One region of the Shewanella sp. NKUCC06_TVS genome, then DNA from elsewhere that is predicted to be linked to it. Evidence: predicted binding sites of a transcription regulator. Region 1 holds the regulator's gene; the other holds the start of a gene.
The links. The regulator sigma-54, encoded in region 1, starts transcription at its own class of promoters, with help from an activator protein. The targets are predictions, from matches to a motif close to GTTGGCACGNNNNTNGNNT.
Positions count from the first base shown of each region.

Region 1 (3,298 bases):
AAGCCAAAGGACTCGAAGTTGATCACGAGTTCTTTATCGACACTACCAAGGAGAATTTGTCTGACTTGGTCGCTTAAATCATAGATATTCAGATTCGACGTATCTATGTAGTGATCGACCAGTTTTGACATAGGCTCGAGCAGTTTTCCCTCCAGCTTTATCGCTTCTTGCAAAGAGACTCGGCTCTTCGACAAAGGATGCAAACGGCGGGTTTCGCTGTAACGCTTAAGCAGAATTTTATCGCTGGAGTTAAGGAAGAAGCTCGTTAACTCAGTATCTGGAGGTAGGCTAGCGAGTTGTTTTACTAAGACCTTATCCTGCTCAGGCATGTTACGCACGTCGACACTGATGGCGACGAGATCGTTACTGCCTTTGAGTTGCTCAAGCAAACTGCCAATCAATGGCAAGGGAAGGTTATCGACACAATAATAGCCGAGATCTTCGAGTACCCTAAGGGCGACAGATTTGCCTGAGCCTGAGCGGCCCGACACTATGACCAGTTTCATCCAGTGATTACCTGATAGAGTTCCGTTTCATCATGCGTCTTGCGTAATTGCTTTAATATTTGCTTGTCGCTCAGCTTTTCGGCCATGCAAGACAAGGTACTTAAGTGCTGCTGACATTGGTCTGCAGGCACCAGTAGTGCAAATAAAATATCAACAGGTTGCTTATCGATAGCATCAAATGCTATCGGCTCTTCACACTTAATTAGTATGGCAATGGGCTGATCTATATCGGCTAGTCGACCATGTGGAATGGCGATGCCGTTACCTATACCTGTGCTCCCCATCTTTTCGCGCGCCACTAGGCTTTCGAATATCTCTTGAGATGAGAGGGTCGGGTACTGGGCAGCGACTAAGTCGCTGATGAGTTCCAGTACCTTTTTCTTGCTGCCCGGAGTGGCGCAGGTAGTGCACTCCGGCCGCAGTATGGTACAAAGTTCCATTATTAGTGTTTTGTTAACTTCTCTTTGTGTTTAATAACCTGACGGTCAAGCTTGTCAATCAGGGCGTCTATAGCGGCATACATGTCAGCATGCTCTGAAGTCGCAAAAACTTCACCACCTATGAGGTTTATTCTCGCTTCGGCAATCTGCTGCATTTTCTCAACATTGAGCACAACGTGCACATTATTGATCTGTTCGAAATGGCGTTCAAGTTTTGAAAACTTTTCTTCTACATATGCACGTAACGATTCGGTAATTTCGATATGGTGCCCACTTAGGTTTATTTGCATAGAAACGTCCTCCGATATCCACTGTAGGTTATAAACTTTTACGCTGATTAGAAGGTGGAATAAGCATAGCCTCTCGGTACTTCGCAATGGTTCTGCGGGCTACGTTGATCCCTTGTTCTGCCAGAAGTTGAGCCATCTTACTATCGCTTAATGGTTTTTTCTGGTTTTCCGCTGCCACCAGTTTCTTTATAAAGGCTCTGATTGCTGTGGATGAGCACTCACCACCATCGTCAGTACCGACGTGGCTAGAGAAGAAGTATTTTAGTTCAAAAAGTCCCTTAGGGGTATGCATGTATTTTTGAGTTGTGACCCGTGAGATGGTGGACTCATGCATTTCTACCGCTTCGGCAATATCGTTAAGCACCATAGGCTTCATGGCTTCTTCACCGTACTCAAAGAAACCCTGCTGATATTGCACTATGCAATTAGCAACTTTAAGCAAAGTATCGTTACGGCTTTCTAAGCTCTTAATAAACCATTTAGCCTCTTGCAGATGGCCGCGAATAAATTGGCTATCGGCTTGGTTTTTGGTACTGCGTGCCATAGAAGCATAATGTTGATTTACATTGATTTTTGGCATGCAGTCAGGATTAAGCTCAACAACCCAGCGGCCATTTTTCTTCGACACAGACACATCTGGGATAACGTATTCGTCATTATTGGGCGTGATCAACAAACCTGGGCGAGGATTGAGGGTTTGGATAAGTGCTATACCATCCCTTAATTCATCTTCTTTTAATTTAGTTTTACGCATCAATAACCTAAAATCACGGGCGGCGATCAGATCTAAATGATCTTTGATCAGCATACGGGCGTTTTCTAGGTTGGGAGTATCAGCGGCGAAATGCGACAGTTGGATCAACAGGCATTCACTTAAATCGCGGGCGGCAACGCCTATGGGATCAAAATGCTGAATGCGCTTGAGTACGGCTTCGACTTCGTCAAGCTCAACTTCAGGATTGCCCATGGCTTCGAGAATTTCTTCAGTGCTTTGGGTGAGATAGCCCTGATCGTCGATGGCATCAATAATGGCGGTGGCAATGGCTAAATCGGTTTCAGAAAACGGCGTGAGGTTTTTTTGCCATTCTAAGTGTTCGTACAAACCTTCACTGGTCTCGCCTTGGAAGGGCATATCGTCTTCACGACTGCCGCCGGGGCCTGAGTTTGGGGAGGCGGTAAACACTTCATCCCATGTGGTGTCCATGGGGAGCTCATCGGGCATGGATTCTTTGGTTAGCGACTCTGCCGTGTCTATGGTGGAGCTGTCTTTTTCTGGTGGCAGAGTGCTAGATTCACTGAAGTCCGTATCGGATAGCGTTTGGTTTACAGGGGTTTTAGTGGCGTCGAATTGATCCTCTTCCAGCTCGAGAAGGGGATTAGAATCTAATGCTTGCTGGATCTCTTGCTGCAGTTCTAATGACGACAGTTGCAACAGACGTATGGCCTGTTGTAATTGTGGCGTCATGGTTAACTGTTGACCCAGTTTGAGCTGGAGTGACGCTTTCATGTTACCGCTGATCCCTACGTTATTATTGTTGGAGGAGGTCGCTTATTATCATTTTGAGTGAAGCCCAATGGCGGTATAAATTGTCTCCATAGGCTTCGCTCGAGTAACTATAGCCTGAATTGTTCACCTAAGTACACAGCCCTAACTTGCTGATTGTCTAAGATCTCTGCTGGAGTTCCTTCGGCAATCAGGTTTCCGTGACTCACAATATAAGCATGTTCACATACATCTAATGTCTCGCGGACATTATGGTCTGTGATCAGTACGCCAAGGCCGCGACTTTTGAGTTGTTCGATAATCTTCTTGATGTCGATAACCGAAATAGGATCGACGCCGGCAAACGGTTCATCGAGCAAAATGAACTTAGGATTAGCGGCTAAAGCCCGCGCAATTTCGACGCGACGACGTTCGCCACCCGACAATGACATGCCTTGGCTGTCACGGATGTGGGTGATATGAAACTCTTCGAGCAGATGTTCTAGTTCTTCTTCTCGTTCTTCGTTTTTAAGTTCTTTACGAGTTTGCAGTACGGCCATGATGTTGTCATGAACAGTT
Region 1 covers NZ_JAHKQX010000004.1:77,877-81,174, reverse strand. Annotated here, with positions in the region: gene rapZ (RNase adapter RapZ) at 1-506, opposite strand, end outside; gene ptsN (PTS IIA-like nitrogen regulatory protein PtsN) at 503-946, opposite strand; gene hpf (ribosome hibernation promoting factor) at 949-1,236, opposite strand; gene KO531_RS05775 (RNA polymerase factor sigma-54) at 1,265-2,743, opposite strand; gene lptB (LPS export ABC transporter ATP-binding protein) at 2,851-3,298, opposite strand, start outside.

Region 2 (3,298 bases), on a different contig from region 1:
GCGCGTAATTGCCATTTGTTTAAGCCTGCGGTTTTGCGAACTTGCTTTATCTGTTGCAGTACTTCTACGAAGTGCTGTTGTTTATCTTTACAAACCAAATAAGCGGCGAGTACCAGCACTGAGCGGCCACGACCCATAGCACAGTGGATGAGTACCTTTTTATTGGCGCGCACTTGGCGGTGCAGCCAGTTAACGGCTTGATTGAGTTGGGCACTGGTCGGCACACTATGATCTAAGATGGGAATATTTAAATACTCAATATGATCTTCAAACTGTGACCAATCTAAGCCATCAAACTCAGCGGTGACATCCAGAATGGCAGTGATCTTATTGGCTTTAATCTTTTCCAGATCCGCAGGAAAGAGTCGACAACCGAGATACAGATGTTCATCTATCCTCTGCATCGATGGCACTGAATCACATTTTCTCGCCCAATGGTTATAGAGTCGGCAACCCAATAAAAAAGGGATAAAACCCCAGCGAATATACCAAGGAATAGTGCCATCTTGGCGTTTTCTAAAAATACTGGCGCGATTAAACCAATAGGCTGAGCCGACTAAAAACAGTGACAGACTTGTCCATGCACAAATGAAAGTGAGCAGGGGAGAAGTGTCTGTTACTGCAAAATAGGCTAACAATACTGCACCTGCAGTGTACAAATATTTGATGTGGATCTTCGTTAGCATGCAAGTCCTCCAATGCCATTGTTCTTGGTTAAAATCGTTGCACTTGAATGGATAGATGTCGAGATGAGAGATGCAGAAATGAGCGAGTCTAAACCAAAAGGGTGGCAGTAGACGAGTCTATTGCCACCCTAAAGTGAGGTTTGTTTAGCACTTAGTATCTTTAGCTTTAACACCTTCTTTGACTTCTTCACAGGCATCTTCGATGGCGTTACCTGTATCAGTCATTACTTCATCGATTTTTTCGCCCGCGTCTTCGGCTTTGTTATCACTACAGGCCGTTAAACCTAGGGCGAGTAATAATGCGAATGCTGCACTTGTCATCAGGGTAAATGGTTTCATATCTATCTCCTTTTCTAAAAAAATTATAGTCGCGGTGATTTACCCTTAAGGGCATTGATCAGCAGAGAAATCACTAATAACACAATAAATATGAAGAAAATGATTTTCGCTATTCCCGCCGCTGCGCCAGCAATCCCAGCAAATCCTAACAACCCGGCAATCACGGCAACAACTAGAAATACTAATGTCCAACCTAGCATAATAACCTCCTGCCCTTGTATTAATCCTTCGCATGACCGTTTGTGTCACTTGTAAGGTAACGGCTAATGGTTATTTTTAGATTGCGAACATAGTGCCAACTTTAAAAATTTTAAGTAGTTAATTGATTTTAAATATAATTTAAATCATTTTATTTAAAATGGTGTGAGTGAATTAAAAGAGGGGTAGGCAATTTTTACCTAAGCTTCGGTAAGAGTTTCAGCCTAATACGTTGAATCAAAGACTGTGAGCTGATGTCGTTCATAAGTAAAGATAAATAAAAGCCGACACTGTGAGTTTGTGTCGGCTTGAAGATATTATGATCTTATAATACAAGATGATAGAAGCTAAATACGTTTAAAAACGATTTAATGGTTTCCAGCGTTGCAGGCTAACCGGAATGCTCGCGCCTTGGGATAACAGCAGGTTAATGCGGGATTGATACGCCGCGCCCACCATTAAATGTTTGGCTAAATCCACCGCATTACGGGCCTTATAGTCATCTAAATAACTGCCTTTGGCCCACGCATTAAATGCGCCGAGCGCTGGGCCTGCCCAAATTTGGTAATCCATTTCGCGGCCGATTTCGCCTGTGTTTGACCAGCGGCTAGACAGACCCAAATACCAGCGGAAAATCAGCGCCATCTTACGTTTGGGGTTATCCAGTGCGCGCTCGATTTGCTTAGGATCGCGCTCGTTAAAGTGGGCGACTGTGCCCGCCCAAATATCATCGAGTGATGAGCGGAACACTTGCTCTTCGAGTTTTTTACGCTCGTCCACAGGGATGGCATCAATCGAATCGTAACGAGTATAGATTTCATAAAGCTTATTGGCGCGCATCGGGAACAGAGTGCCACGCTTTACCACTTGTAATTTCACGCCCATTTCGAACATATCGGCGGCAGGCGCCATAGTCACATCGGCCATTTCTGTGGTGGCGAGCAACTTACGGGTGTGTTCACTCGCGCCCGCTTCGACGCAAGCTTGGTTGATTGAACCTGTGACAATAAACGCCGCGCCCATGTTGAAGGTGGCTAATGCTGCATCGGGAGTGCCGACACCGCCGCCAGCACCCACACGGATGGGTGTCTTGTATTGATACTTAGCTTGGATTTCATCTTTGAGCGCCAAAATCGTCGGCAAAAGCGTGACTAACGGACGATTGTCGGTATGGCCGCCAGAGTCGGCTTCGGCTGTGATGTCATCCGCCATCGGCACAAGCAATGCCATCGCCATTTGGTCTTGGCTGATAAGACCGTCACTCACTAGTTGCTGGAGGATTTTGGCAGGCGCCGGTTCCATAAACTTAGTCGCGACTTCGGTACGGCTGATTTTGGCGATGACTTTGTTGCCAATGACTATTTCGCCATGCTCGTCGCGGCTCAAACCTGCTGCGCGGTAATAAATGATTTGCGGCGTTAACCCTAAAAATGCCGAGGCTTCGACCGTGCGTACTTTATGTTTTAAGAATAACTCAACACTGCCGCGCTCTAATGCGGGCTCGCTTGGGCTGTGAATTAAGTTAAAGGCGTAGGGGCCATTGGGCAGCGCCGCTTGAATGCGGGTAATGGCCGCTTCAACGCGGGATGGAATTAACCCCGCCGCGCCAAATGAGCACAAAATGCCCGCTTGGCCCAGCGCAATAACCAGTTCTTCCGAGGCAATACCGTTGGCCATAGCGCCGGCGTAGTAAGCGTATTTAACCCCGTGTACGCGGCGAAAATTACTGTCGCCTAAACTTTGGGTGCCAAGGGCAGGCGCAAAGGCGCTGACGGGGTGTGAGCCAAGAGGCGCTTGGCTGTCGCTTGTGGTTACTTCGGCCGTTTGCGCTATGCCTAAGCCTTTTTCGCTGTGATTGACTAAGTAACAGGCTTGGCTTAAATCTTTGAGTTTTTTGCCTAATGAGTCGATATCAAAGCTTAGCGCGGCATCGTTGACTTGCCACGGCCAAGGGCTGAGTTTTTCGTTATTGCTATTGTATTGATCTAGAGTATGGCTAGTCATAGGTGTTCTCATGTTATCAGTGCCGCCCTGTGCGATGTGGATAGCCAAGGCGGCGCAACTATTCGTTATTC
Region 2 covers NZ_JAHKQX010000001.1:275,013-278,310, forward strand. Annotated here, with positions in the region: gene KO531_RS01105 (diacylglycerol kinase family protein) at 1-686, opposite strand, end outside; gene KO531_RS01110 (hypothetical protein) at 831-1,025, opposite strand; gene KO531_RS01115 (DUF1328 family protein) at 1,049-1,225, opposite strand; gene pfaD (eicosapentaenoate synthase subunit PfaD) at 1,581-3,227, opposite strand.
Region 2: a site for sigma-54 is predicted at 1,307-1,325, ahead of KO531_RS01115 (DUF1328 family protein). Genes of this name have one in related genera too.